Regions from separate parts of the Nocardioides candidus genome, predicted to be linked through region 2. Evidence: predicted binding sites of a transcription regulator. Region 2 holds the regulator's gene; the other holds the start of a gene.
The links. Region 2 encodes LexA, which represses DNA repair genes until DNA is damaged. Its sites were predicted from a motif close to TCGAACANNTGTTCGA; they were not measured.
Positions count from the first base shown of each region.

Region 1: a site for LexA is predicted at 3,896-3,911, ahead of ACAX67_RS06720 (HNH endonuclease signature motif containing protein). Genes of this name have one in related genera too.

Region 1 is NZ_JBGGWC010000001.1:1,341,212-1,347,551, forward strand. It holds gene fadD1 (fatty-acid--CoA ligase FadD1) at 1-1,289, shown strand, start outside; gene ACAX67_RS06715 (hypothetical protein) at 1,462-2,493, shown strand; gene ACAX67_RS06720 (HNH endonuclease signature motif containing protein) at 2,623-3,858, opposite strand; gene ACAX67_RS06725 (RNA polymerase subunit sigma-70) at 4,019-4,981, shown strand; gene ACAX67_RS06730 (SRPBCC domain-containing protein) at 4,998-5,522, opposite strand; gene ACAX67_RS06735 (ArsR/SmtB family transcription factor) at 5,519-5,836, opposite strand; gene ACAX67_RS06740 (hypothetical protein) at 5,905-6,340, opposite strand, start outside.
Region 2 is NZ_JBGGWC010000001.1:1,062,827-1,069,166, reverse strand. It holds gene ACAX67_RS05270 (DUF6318 family protein) at 1-577, shown strand, start outside; gene ACAX67_RS05265 (PKD domain-containing protein) at 913-1,341, shown strand; gene ACAX67_RS05260 (LysM peptidoglycan-binding domain-containing protein) at 1,493-1,837, opposite strand; gene lexA (transcriptional repressor LexA) at 2,075-2,785, shown strand; gene ACAX67_RS05250 (MXAN_6640 family putative metalloprotease) at 2,833-4,419, shown strand; gene ACAX67_RS05245 (ATP-dependent DNA helicase) at 4,416-6,340, opposite strand, start outside.

The sequences.
Region 1 (6,340 bases), 280 kb from region 2:
CCGACTGCCAGGTGCTGCTGACCGACGCCGAGCACCTCCCGCTCCTCGACCGCCTCGACCTGGGCGGAGCGCGAGTCGTCGACACCGACGGCGCGGAGTGGGCCTCGCTCGTCGGTGCGGCATCGCGGGGGGTGGACGGCTTCCCCGAGGCCGGCGCGATGGACACCTTCATGCTCATCTTCACCTCGGGCACGAGCGGCGATCCCAAGGCCGTGCAGGTCAGCAACTTCATGGTGGTGATGGCCGGCAGCGTGCTCGCGGAGAAGTACGCGCTCACGCCCGCCGACGTCTGCTACTGCGCGATGCCGCTCTTCCACTCCAACGCCGTGATGTCGTCCTTCGCCCCGGCGTTGTGCGGGGGAGCGACGATCGCGCTCGCGCGGAAGTTCAGCGCGACGCGCTTCCTGCCGGACATCCGCGCGTATGGCGCCACCTACATGAACTACGTCGGCAAGCCCCTGGCCTACGTGCTCGCCACCCCCGAGCAGCCCGACGACGCCGACAACCCGCTGCGCGTGGCCTTCGGCAACGAGGCCTCCGACCGCGACATCGCGGAGTTCGGCCGGCGCTTCGGCTGCACGGTGTGGGACGGCTTCGGGTCGACCGAGACGGCCGTCATCATCACCCGCACCGACGACACGCCCCCAGGCTCGATCGGACAGCCGTTCGACGGTGTGGCCGTCTACGACCGCGCGACCCGCACGGAGTGCCCGCGCGCGGCCTTCGACGCCAGTGGTGCCGTGACCAACCTCGAGGAGTGCGTCGGCGAGCTGGTGAACACCACCGGCGCGGGCTTCTTCTCGGGCTACTACAACGACGAGGCCGCGACCGCCGCCCGGCTCGACGGCGGCATGTACTGGTCCGGCGACCTCGGCTACCGCGACGAGGCGGGCTTCGTCTACCTCGCCGGCCGCACCGACGACTGGCTGCGGGTCGACGGCGAGAACCTCGCCGCGGCCCCCGTCGAGGCGTTGCTGCTGCGCCACCCCGCGATCAGCCAGGCCTGCGTGTACGCCGTCCCCGACCCCCGCGTCGGCGACCAGCTGATGGCGACGCTCGTGCTGCGTGACGACGCGAAGCTCGAGCCTGCCGACCTCGAGGCCTTCCTCGCCGAGCAGCCCGACCTCTCGCCGAAGGCCTGGCCGCGCTACGTCCGCCTCGCCACGGAGGTGCCGACCACCGCGACCAACAAGGTGATCAAGCGCGCCCTGCGCGCTGAGGGCCTCGACACCGCCGATCCCGTCTGGGAGCGCGAGGAGAGGGGCAGGGCGTACGACGTCCTGGTGTGATGGGTTATCACTCGGATGCGGCGCGGCGTTGTCGGGGCAATCCGCCGCATGTCATGGCACTCCGAAAGCGTGAACAGGAGCGGGCTGGGCAACCTAGCCTCCCCCTATGGGTTTCGGGATAGGAATCGGCCCCAGTTGGGCGAGGGTGCGGGTCAGCACTCGAGGCGTGGGTATGAGCGCTGGTCCGCGCATCGCGCGAATGAGCGTCAGCAATCGCGGCGTGGGCCTTAGTTCAGGGATCGGTCCGTTCTCGGCGTGGACCGGCGTGCGATACCCACGACTCAACCAGATCACGGTCGGCGGTGCCGGGGGACCCCGCTACCTCACTGAACCGATGTACGACCCCCACGCGGTCGAAATGAAGAGCGTTGCGGGACTTGATGCGCTCGCTCTCACTCCCACGGCACCTGATGACTTGGTGAGTCAGCTCAATGCAGCCGACAAGCCCCTGGTGTGGTCATTAGTGGTGGCTGCAGGCGCCGCAGGACTCCTGCTTGCAGGAATCGCAAGTGTCAGTGGCGGTGCCTTGGTGATCGGCATCGTCCTGTTCTTGCTATCCGCGATCGCGATCGCGATCGCGGTGCTGGCTTACCGCAAGGAGAGCATTGAGCATCTCGTGCCCGTCGAGTACACCCTGGAGGGAGACGTTCCGGCGTGGGCAACGAGGGTCGAACATACGTGGGCCTCGTTAGACAGGCTCGGGGGTGCCTGGCGCATTATTCAATCGGGCAAGGTCGAGACGCTCTACCAGCACAAGACCAACGCGGGCGCGTCCTATCTGATCGGCCGTGCGCCCGTCTCTTTTGGCTTAGCTCCTCCCAAGGTGTTGGCCGCAAACATCACAGTGCCCTCGCTGAGCAGCGGAAGTACGACGCTCTACTTCCTGCCCGACCGCGTCCTGATGCGTACGGGTCGGAAGTGGACGGACGTCGCCTACGAGCACCTGCGGGTCGACGTCCATCGGCAACGATTCATCGAGGACCACACGCCGCCGCGTGACGCCAGCCAGGTAGGTACCACGTGGCAGTACGTAAACAAGGGCGGTGGCCCCGACCGGCGCTTCAAGAACAATCGCCAATTGCCAATCATGCTTTACGGTCGAGTCACGCTCTCCAGCGCGCAGGGTCTCTCGTGGATCCTCGATCTCTCCGTCACTAGCGTTGCAGAATCATTGGGGTCGTGCCTGAGCGCTCACCCCGCCTAGCCACCTACATCGAAAGGTCTCGACGAGATAGGCGCAACGCGGCGAGCGCAGCCCGCGCCCAGCGTCCGCCCTCCGCGCGCGTCCTTTCGCCGTGAGTGACGCATCGGCACCCAGCCCTGCAGACGCGACTCAGCGCACCGCGAACATCCGAAGGTCTCCATTGGGGAGCACGTCGTAGCCGAACCGTCTGTCGTGGATGCGATGGTGGTGGAAGCTGCACAGCAGCACGCCGTCGTCGAGGTCGGTGCTTCCGCCCTCGGACCAAGGTCTGAGGTGATGTGCTTCCGCCCAGGCGGCGGGGATCGAGCAACCTTCGGCCCGACATCGTTTGTCGCGGAGCCGCATCGCTCGACGTTGCGCCCGGCTGAAGAGCCGTCGCTGGCGGCCGAGGTCGAGGACCTCGCCCTTGCCGCCGAGGACGGCGGGCAGGATGTTCGCGGTGCAGGCGAGGCGTCGTACGGCGCTGGCGGAGAGTTTCTGCTCCGGCCCTGCCTCGGCGACGCCGAGTGAGGCGCGCAGCGAGTCGATCGGGACCGTGACGACCATCGTGGTGGCGTCACCGCCGTGCTCGGGGAGCTTGGCGGGGTCGAGGTGCTCGAGGAGGGCGCAGAACGCTTGGCCGAGCTGGCGCGCGTAGGGGATGCGGTCCTCCTCTCCGCCGATCGCGCCTTGCTGCTTGCGGGGGGAGGTGAAGGCGTGCAGGTAGGTGCGGAGCCGTTCGGCAACATCCTCGGGAAGCAGCCCCGAGATCCGGGTGCTGCCGTCGCCGAGGGGCTTGAACAGCAGGCGGCACTTCTCGAGGGCCTTCTGCTCCTCTTCCTCCAACCGGCGAGCCTCCTCGGCCTCGGCGATCTCCGGGGCGACGACGTCGAGGATGCGCCGGGCCAGGATCCGGAGCTCGGTCGGGTTGTACGTCGTGGCGTGATCGACCAGCTCGGCCTCCGCGCGGCGCAGGACCTCGATCCCGATCCGGTCGGGGAGAGCGTCGAGGCCTCGCACGATCACCTCGGCCTGCTCGACCGAGACGCCGCCCGCTGCCATGCCGGCCGCGACCTGCGCGTAGCGCTGGTCCAACGCCTGGGCGAGCCTCTGCTCAGCCCGGAGCGGACGCGCCTCGGCTTGGGTGCGCGGGGCGATCCAGGCGGCGATGTCGCGGGCACCGTCGTGCTCGGCGACATCCGCGGACGCGGCCATCGCCTTCAGCTTCAGGGCGGCCAGGCGTCGTTCGTCGTCGGCGATCGCCAGGAGGAGCGCCCGCTTGTCGTCGGTGCTCATGAACGTGGGCTCGAAGTCGAGCGCCTCGTTGAGCGTCTCCGCGACCCGGCGGGCGCACACGACCGCGGCGTGCGGCTGGTCGATCGTCATTGCGACCAAGGTGTTCACCCCCCGGGAATTGACACAATCGTACACGTGTTCGGCTCGAAATACAACTAAAGATTCCTTGATCCGCCGCGAGTGATGAGTCCGGGCCCGTCCCGCCGTCATACCCCCGACAGCGAGAGCACGAGAAGGGATGATGGCGATGATGACTGCGGAGACGAGGCTCGAGGAGCTCGACGAAACGGGGTTCTCGGCACTGGCGGAGCGGCACCGGCGTGAGCTCCACGTGCACTGCTACCGGATGCTCGGATCGTTCCAGGACGCCGAGGACGCGGTGCAGGAGTCGCTCCTGCGCGCATGGCGGAGCCGGGAGACCTTCGAGGGCCGCTCGACGGTGCGCGCCTGGCTCTACCGGATCGCGACGAACGCCTCGCTCGACCTGCTGGCCAAGCGCCGACCGCAGCCTGCGTACGGCGGCGAGGTGCTGTGGCTGCAGCCCTACCCGGACGCGTTGCTCGACCAGCTGCGCGCCGACGACAGCGAGGAGCCCGAGGCCGTCGCGCTCGCGCGCGAGACGGTCGAGCTGGCGTACCTCGTCGCCGTCCAGCACCTGGCGCCGCGGCCGCGGGCCGTGCTCATCCTGCGCGACGTGCTCGGCTGGCCGGCCAAGGACGTCGCCGAGCTGCTCGGTGACTCCGTCAACTCGGTCAACAGTGCTCTCCAGCGTGCTCGGGCCGGCATGCGGGAGCACCTGCCTGCCGAGCGGCAGGACTGGACGGGCGACGAGGGCGACGCCGCGACCCAGGACCTGGTGCGCCGCTACACCGAGGCCAGCCTCGCCACGGACGTCGACACGCTCGCGACGATGCTCCGCGACGACGTACGGTCCGCGATGCCGCCGACGCCAGGGGTGCAGGTCGGCCGTGACGCCGTGGTGGGCGAGTGGATCCGAGGCGGCTTCCCGCAGATGACCGGCCTGCGCGCCGTACGGGCCGACGCCAACCGCCAGCCCGCTGTCGCCTTCTACATGTGGGACGAGGCGGCCGGAGCCCACCTGCCCATCGCGATCGACGTGCTGCGGATCGTCGGCGGGGAGATCGTCGACATCACCAGCTTCCACGACGACCAGTTCGCCCGCTTCGGGCTGCCCGACCGACTGCCGAGGTAGCGCGCAGCCTCCGAGGTCAGCCGATCTGCAGCTGCTGATAGCTCGGCGTGAGCTCGTCCCAGCGACGCTTCCATCCCGGCGCCCCGCTCTCCGGGCTCCAGCCCTCGGGGTGGACGGTGCCCCCGACCTCCAGGGACCGACCGAGGTCCTCGAGGTGGACCTGCCAGCCCGAGGCGTGGAACGGGAGGTGGGTCGTCGGCAGGCCGCGCTCCTCGACCACCAGTCGTGTCCCGTCGCCCTCCTCGGTCAGCCACGCCTCGATCTGTGTCTCGTCGTCGGAGCCCGGCTCCATCGTCAGCAGCAGGTGGCGTGGGGCGTCGCAGACGTCGATGCGTGCCCGGCCGGTCCACGTGCTCGTGAAGACGGCCCGGACCGTGCTGCCGACCCGCAGGTCGCCGTCGACCTGGGCGATCCAGCGCGCGAGCCGTTCGGGCGTCGTGCAGGCCTCCCAGAGGTCGTCGATGCCGGCGTCGTAGACATCGTCGACCCGGATCGCTCCGCGGGTCTCGTCCAGTGCTCGCATCGTCGCTGTCGTGGTCATCGTCCTGCCTTCTTCCCTCGTGCGATCTCGGTGTGGAGTGCGTCGAGCCGGTGCTTCCAGAGCCGGCGGTAGCTGCCCAGCCACTCGTCCACCTCGACGAGCGCCTCCGGGCGGAGCGTGTAGATGCGGCGCTGCGCTTCTTGGCGTACGTCGACCAGCCCGGCCTCGCGCAGCACGCGGAGGTGCCGCGACACGCCCGGTCGGGCGATCGGCAGGGCCTCGGCGAGCTCGCCGGCGCTCGCCGGGTGGTCGCGGAGGATCTCGAGGACCGTGCGCCGGCTCTCGTCCGCCAGCGCGTTCAGGACAGCGTTCATGGCGATAACGTAACCAAGTGGTTACGTAACCGCAAGGGTACATTTGCGGCGATGCTGCGACGAACGGCTCAGTCGGTGCTGAGCTCGACCGTGACCACCATCCGGCGCGTCGAGATGTGGTTGCCGGCGCCCGCGCTCGTGAAGGACGAGTTGACGCCGACGAAGACCCGGTAGGTGTGGCCGCCCTCGATGTCGGGCGTGAGGAAGCGGACCGTGGTGGAGGTCGGCTCGGGCGCCGGCGCGAGGGCGAGCTCGTCGGGCCGCGACACGAGGTCGCCGCCCCCGACCTGCTCGAGTCCTGCGTGGACCACGAACGGCCCCTTGCCCTTCGTCCGGTACTGGAACGACACCTCGACCACCCCGGTGCTCGTCGCACCTTCAGGGACCGCGAACCGGAGCGGCCGGACCTGGCCGATGCCGCCGGAGTCGCCCGAGTAGTCGGCCGACGGACCGGTCCCGTAGTAGCGCTGGACGCGCTGGACCGGCACAGGATCCTTCGTCGAC
Region 2 (6,340 bases):
TCTGCGCGCGCCCGCACTCGGTGCGGCCGCGCTTCTGATGGTGGTGCTCGGCGGGTGCGGCGGGGGCGATGATCCGCCCGGAGACCCGGGCACGCCAAGCGCGTCGTCGAGCTCGGAAGTCACGAGTACGACGACTGAGACGACGGCCATTGCGACGGGTCCTGTTGAGCCGACCGTGCCGCCGGAGGCGGAATCGCGCGGTCAAGCAGGAGTTACCGCCTTCGTAAGGTTCTACTGGCGTGTCGTCAACTATGCGATGAAGACCGGCGACGTCAATCTCCTCGCTCGCATCGACCAGCCATCTTGCTCGGGTTGCGCCGCCGGAATCCAAGGGATCAACCGGGTGTATCGCCGCGGCGGCAAGATCGTCGGCGGCAACTACAGGGTTGTGGCGCTGAAGCCGGTGTCTTCCGATCCCGAGCACTGGGCTGTGGTCACCCACACGCTTGTGAAGACGCAGCGAACTGTCGGTGCCGGCAACCTCAACGGAACCTTCAAGGGCGGCCCGGCAAAGTGGCTGGTCTCTGTCGCCCTGGTCCGAGGTACGTGGAGTGTGACGACAGTGGAGCTCCTGTAATGCGATGGTTCGTCGCGGCGCTCGCCGCACTCGCCGCGTGCTGCCTCGGTCCGGCCTTTGCCGACGACGGCGCCGACGTCGGATCGGGCCCCGGACAGTTTGGGGTCTGGGTGCACGACGATGCAGCAGGAACCTCAACGTCCGGGAGCGCCAGCACTTCAACGACCGGGACCTTTCACTCCCAATCTGCCTGCCAAAGTGTGTGTACTGGGCAGTTCACCTGCGCCGACGGCACGATCAAGACCCATTCGTGGGTTGAATCCCCAACCGGTGATCTCCTGTGGGAGACCTATTCCTGTCCCTCCGACGCCGCACCCGCCGTCACCGGCGGCCTCGTGGCGACCGCCTTCCGGCGCATCCCCCTCCCGCCCTCGACACTCTCGGTCCAGCCCCCGGGCGGGAAGACCCTGGTCAACTTCGACACCAACTTCTTCACCCACGAGCAGACCCTCGATCGCACCGTGAGGCTCCTCGGGCAACGGGTGGACCTGCGGATCCGGGTCGACTCCTACACCTGGCGCTTCGGCGACGGCGACTCGTTGCGAACGGACGAGCCGGGAGCGCCGTACCCGAGGCTGTCGATCACGCACAGCTACCTGCGGACGGGGAGGTACGCGCCGGCGGTGGACACCACCTGGGTGGCGGACTACCGGGTCGGCGGCCAGGGGTGGAAACCCGTGCCGGGCAGCGTCACCATCCCCGGCGGGTCGGTGGCGCTGCGGGCGATCGAGGCGCGGCCGACGCTCGTGGGCTACGGCAGCTGAAAACGGAGCGAAGGACGGACCCGGGGTCGTGGGTCCGCCCTTCGTCTTCCCCTAAGGGGGCCCGGGCAGTTGGGCCGCCTTGGTGCGTCCACGCGGGTCGGTGCGTGGACGGAGTATTCAGTTGTAGAACCGTGGGGTCATTCGACGAGCGTCACTCAGTGGGGACGCGGAGGTCCTGACCGGCGTAGACCACGCTCGAGTCGAGGCTGTTCATGTCCTTGATGCGGGCGACCATGCCGGCCACGTCGCCGTCACCGGTGACGTCGACCGCGTCGGAGGCGATGTCCCAGAGGGTCTCGCCGGGAGCGACCGTGACGACCTGCACCTGCTCGACACCGGCCTCCTGGGTCGCGACCGAGCCGGCGGCGAACCACACGCCGAGCGCGAAGGCGAGGAGCACGCCGAAGCCGAAGACCACCAGTCGGCCGCGCCGCGTGAGGCGGACGCTGGTCGGGCGGCTGTAGCTGACGTGCGGGGCGAGGGTGAGGGTGCTCATCGGTGTGACCTCCGGGGAAGAGTTGGTCGGTGTGTTCGAGAGAAGTTCAGCGAGGGGGTCCGACAGAAACCTGCCGGGCCGTTCGATCAACAGTTCGATCGAACACATGTACGAGGTTAGAACAAAGGTTCGAACGGATCAAGGACCTGGTCGAATAGATGTTCGACGGCGTGTCGCGACACGCCGGTTCGAACAGATGTTTGAAACCGAGGCGTGATCGGCGTTACCGTCGGCGACATGGCGGACAAGCAGGCGAACACCCAGGCGCGCGGCAAGAAGGTCAGCGAGCTGCCCGACGGACCCCCGGACGCGACCGGGCTCACCCCGCGCCAGCAGCGCGTGCTGCAGCACATCAAGGACAGCATCGACCAGCGCGGCTACCCGCCGAGCATGCGCGAGATCGGCAGCGCCGTCGGCCTGACCAGCACCTCGAGCGTCGCCCACCAGCTGCGCGTGCTGGAGGAGAAGGGCTTCCTGAAGAAGGACCCGAGCCTGCCCCGCGCCCTCCAGGTCGTGCTGCCCGAGTCGATGCAGAGCACCCACGACATCACCGGCTACGGCGACAGCAACCCGGTGCCCACCAACGTGCCGGTCGTCGGCCGGATCGCCGCCGGCGGACCGATCCTCGCCGAGGAGCGCGTGGAGGACGTCTTCCCGCTCCCCCGCCAGCTCGTCGGCGACGGCCAGCTCTTCCTGCTGGAGGTCAGCGGCGAGTCGATGATCGACGCGGCCATCTGCAGCGGCGACTACGTCGTGATCCGCCAGCAGCCCACCGCGGAGAACGGCGAGATCGTCGCCGCCATGATCGACGGCGAGGCCACGGTCAAGACGTTCCAGCGCAAGGACGGCAAGGTCTGGCTGCTGCCGCACAACGACGCCTTCGAGCCGATCGACGGCACCAACGCCACGATCCTCGGGAAGGTCACCGCTGTCCTGCGCCGCATGTGATGGTCACGGTTCGTCGGGCCGTTTAGGCGCGACATAGAGTCAGGGACATGCTCCGTCTCGGCTCGCTCGCCCTGCTGCTGTGCTCAACCCTGCTCGCCGCGCCCACGGCGCACGCCGCGGCGGACCCGCAACGCACCGATCCGCGGCACACCGCCCACCGCGCGGCCCGTGCCGAGGCCGCCCTCGACAAGGTCACCTCGCTGCTCGACGACGGCCTCGACAGCACGCTCGGGACCGACAGCGGCGAGCTGACCCTGGCACTGCGCGACCTGGCACTGCTCCGGAGCGCGCTTCCGCCCGCGCAGCAGCGGGAGGCGTCGACGTACCTCTCCCGTCCGACCGCCAACCCCAACCGCTGCCCCGACGCGTCGTGCTACACCACGAAGTCGGTGCGCAGGATGTGCTCGAAGACGGTGTGCGTCCACTACGTGACGAAGGCCGACGACGCCGTCAACGGCGTGCCGCGGCGCAACCGCGACGGCGACCACCGGCCCGACTACGTCGAGAAGGTGCTGGCCACCATGACGCGCGTGCACCAGCGCTACGTCGACGCCGGCTACCGGCGGCCGATGAGCGACGGCACCCGTGGCGGCGACGGCCGCTCCGACATCTACCTCGCCCAGATCGGCAACCAGGGCCTCTACGGCTACTGCACCACCGACGCCTCGTCGCTGCCGCGGCACGGCGCGACCTGGGCCTACTGCGTGCTGGACAACGACTACAGCCACCGTGAGTTCCCGCGGCACACGTCGACCCAGAACATGCAGGTGACGGCGGCGCACGAGTACTTCCACGCCGTCCAGTTCGGCTACGACATCGGCGCCGACGCCTGGTTCATGGAGGCCACGGCGACCTGGGCCGAGGACGAGGTCTTCGACGCCGTGAACGACAACACCGGATACCTGCCCTACGGCCCGATGGGGAAGCCCGGCCTGCCGCTCGACACGTTCCGCGGTGGCTACTGGTACGGCGCCTGGATCTTCTTCCGCCACCTCACCGAGCACTTCCCGCAGGCGCAGGCCGGACTGCCGATCCTGGTGCGCACCATGTGGCGCAACGCCGACGCCGCGACCGCGACCGCGCCGGCGCTCTACGCGACGGCCGCGATCGAGGCGGCCCTGGCGGACAAGGGGACCGACCTCCGCACGCAGCTCCTCCGCATGGCGGCCGACAACCTCCACCCCAGGCGCTGGTACGACGAAGGGCGGCTCTACCCCGCGACCCGGCTCAACGGCAGCACGACCCTCAGCCCGACGCAGCCGCGCAAGGCGCTGGGCTTCGCCGAGGACCACCTCACCTCGGCGTCGTACCGGTTCGAGCCCAGTCACACCGGGCCGCGGTGGCACCTGTCGCTCAGCCTGGACCTCGCGCCGGTCGAGCGCGGAAGTGCCGCCCTCGTTCGCGTCCTGCTGGAGACCGGCGGCGTCCGCACCACCGTCGTCGAGCTCACCGATGCCGGCGACTACACCGGAAGCTTCGACTTCGGCGCCGGTGCGGTGAAGGCGGTCGAGGTGACCGTGGTCAACGGCAGTGCCCGCTACAACTGCGAGGTCGGCACCAAGTGGACCTGCAACGGACGCCCGCTCGACCAGGACCAGCACCAGTCGGTCGTCGCGGAGGCGCAGCGCGTCTAGGCGGTGGATCCCGACAGCCGCGCCAGCGCCTTGCGCGCCACGGCCGGATCGGTCGTGGTCCACATCGGCGGCAGGCTGGCCTTGAGGAAGCTGCCGTAGCGGGCGGTGACCAGGCGCGGATCGAGCACGGCCACGATGCCCTTGTCGCTCGTGGTGCGGATCAGCCGTCCGGCGCCCTGCGCCAGCAGCAGCGCCGCGTGCGTGGCAGCGACCTGCATGAAGCCGTTGCCGCCCGACTGGTCGGCCGCTCGCTGGCGGGCGCTCATCAGCGGGTCGTCGGGGCGTGGGAACGGCACCCGGTCGATGATCACGAGCTGGCAGGTGTCGCCCGGCACGTCGAGTCCCTGCCACAGGCCGAGGGTGCCGAAGAGGTTGGTGTGCGGGTCGTCGACGAACTGCCGCGCCAGCTCGGGCAGCTGGGCGTCGCCCTGGGCGAGCGTGGTCAGGTGGGGCAGCTTCGAGCGCACGTGCTCGGCGGCCGTCTCGGCCGCGCGCCGGCTCGAGAACAGCCCGAGCGTGCGCCCGTTGGCCGCGTCGACCAGCTCGGTGATCTCGTCGAGCTGCGCCGGGCCGAGACCGTCGCGCCCGGGCTGGGGCAGGTGGCGGGCGATGTAGAGGATCGCCTGCTTGCCGTAGTCGAAGGGGCTGCCGACGTCGAGGCCGACCCAGGGTTGGGGGTCGCCGGTCGGCTTGCCGGGGTCTCGTGACGGTCGCTGCGCGACCTCCTCGACCATCGGCCTGCGCGGGCCGACCTCCTCGACCACCGGCCTGCGCTGCGCGACCTCCTCGACCGTCGGGGCGCCGGGGTCTCGTGACGGTCGCTGCGCGACCTCCTCGACCACCGGGGTGCGCTGCGCGACCTCCTCGACCATCGGCCTGCGCTGCGCGACCTCTTCGACCACCGGGAAGCCGCCGAGGGGGACGCGCTCGGAGGGCTTGAGGCCGACCGAGGTCGCGACGGAGGTGAAGTCACCGCCGAGCATCAGGGTGGCCGAGGTCATCACCACGGTCTTGTCGGCCAGCAGCTTGGCGCGCAGCTGGCCCCACACCTGCAACGGGGCGATGCACAGGCGCGGAGGCAGCCGGTCGGTGCCCTCGGTCAGCCAGAGCACGTCGGTGTCGGCGTTGGCGGCCATCCGGTCGGCGGTCGCGAAGAGCTCCTGCACCGCGCCCTTCGCCTGGGTCAGGCCGGCGTCGGGCTCGTCCTTGGTGTCGGCCTTCGGAAAGGCACTCGCCAGTGCGCGGGCGGCGTCACGGACCAGCGCCAGTGCGTCGGCCAGCTCGTCGGGCAGCGCTTCGAAGCGACCGGGCCGGGCCTCGCCGATCGCGCCGCGCAGCACCGCTGCGGCGTCCTCGAGATCGCCCGCCGGGTCGTCGGTCTCCGAGCGCACGTGGCGAGCGGCCCGCCGCGCGGCGCGCTCGACCTCGGAGGCCCACAGCTCGTCGGTCGCCGCCTGGGTCACCCGAGCGGTCAGCTCGTGGGCCTCGTCGATCACCACGACGTCGTACTCCGGGATCATCGGGATCCCCTCGATCGCGTCGATCGCGAGCAGGCTGTGGTTGGTGACGACGAGGTGGGAGCGCTGCGCCTTCTCGCGCGCGCGCTCCGCGAAGCACTCCTCGCCGAAGGGGCACTTGGCCGCGCCCAGGCACTCCCGCGCGGTGACCGAGACCTGCCGCCACTCGCGGTCGGTGTGGCGCGGGGCGGCGTCCTTCTCCCCCGAGCCGCCGTCCTTCACCTCGCCCTCGGCCCACTCGCGCAGCTCGAGCACCTTCTTGCCCAGCGCGCCGAGCGCCGCCTCGGCCTGGATCAGCTCGCCCTGGTCGTCGGGCGCGCCCTCGCGGATCCGGTGCAGGCAGGCGTAGTTGGAACGGCCCTTGAGCACGGCGTACGACGTGTCGACCCCGGCCCGTCCCGTGA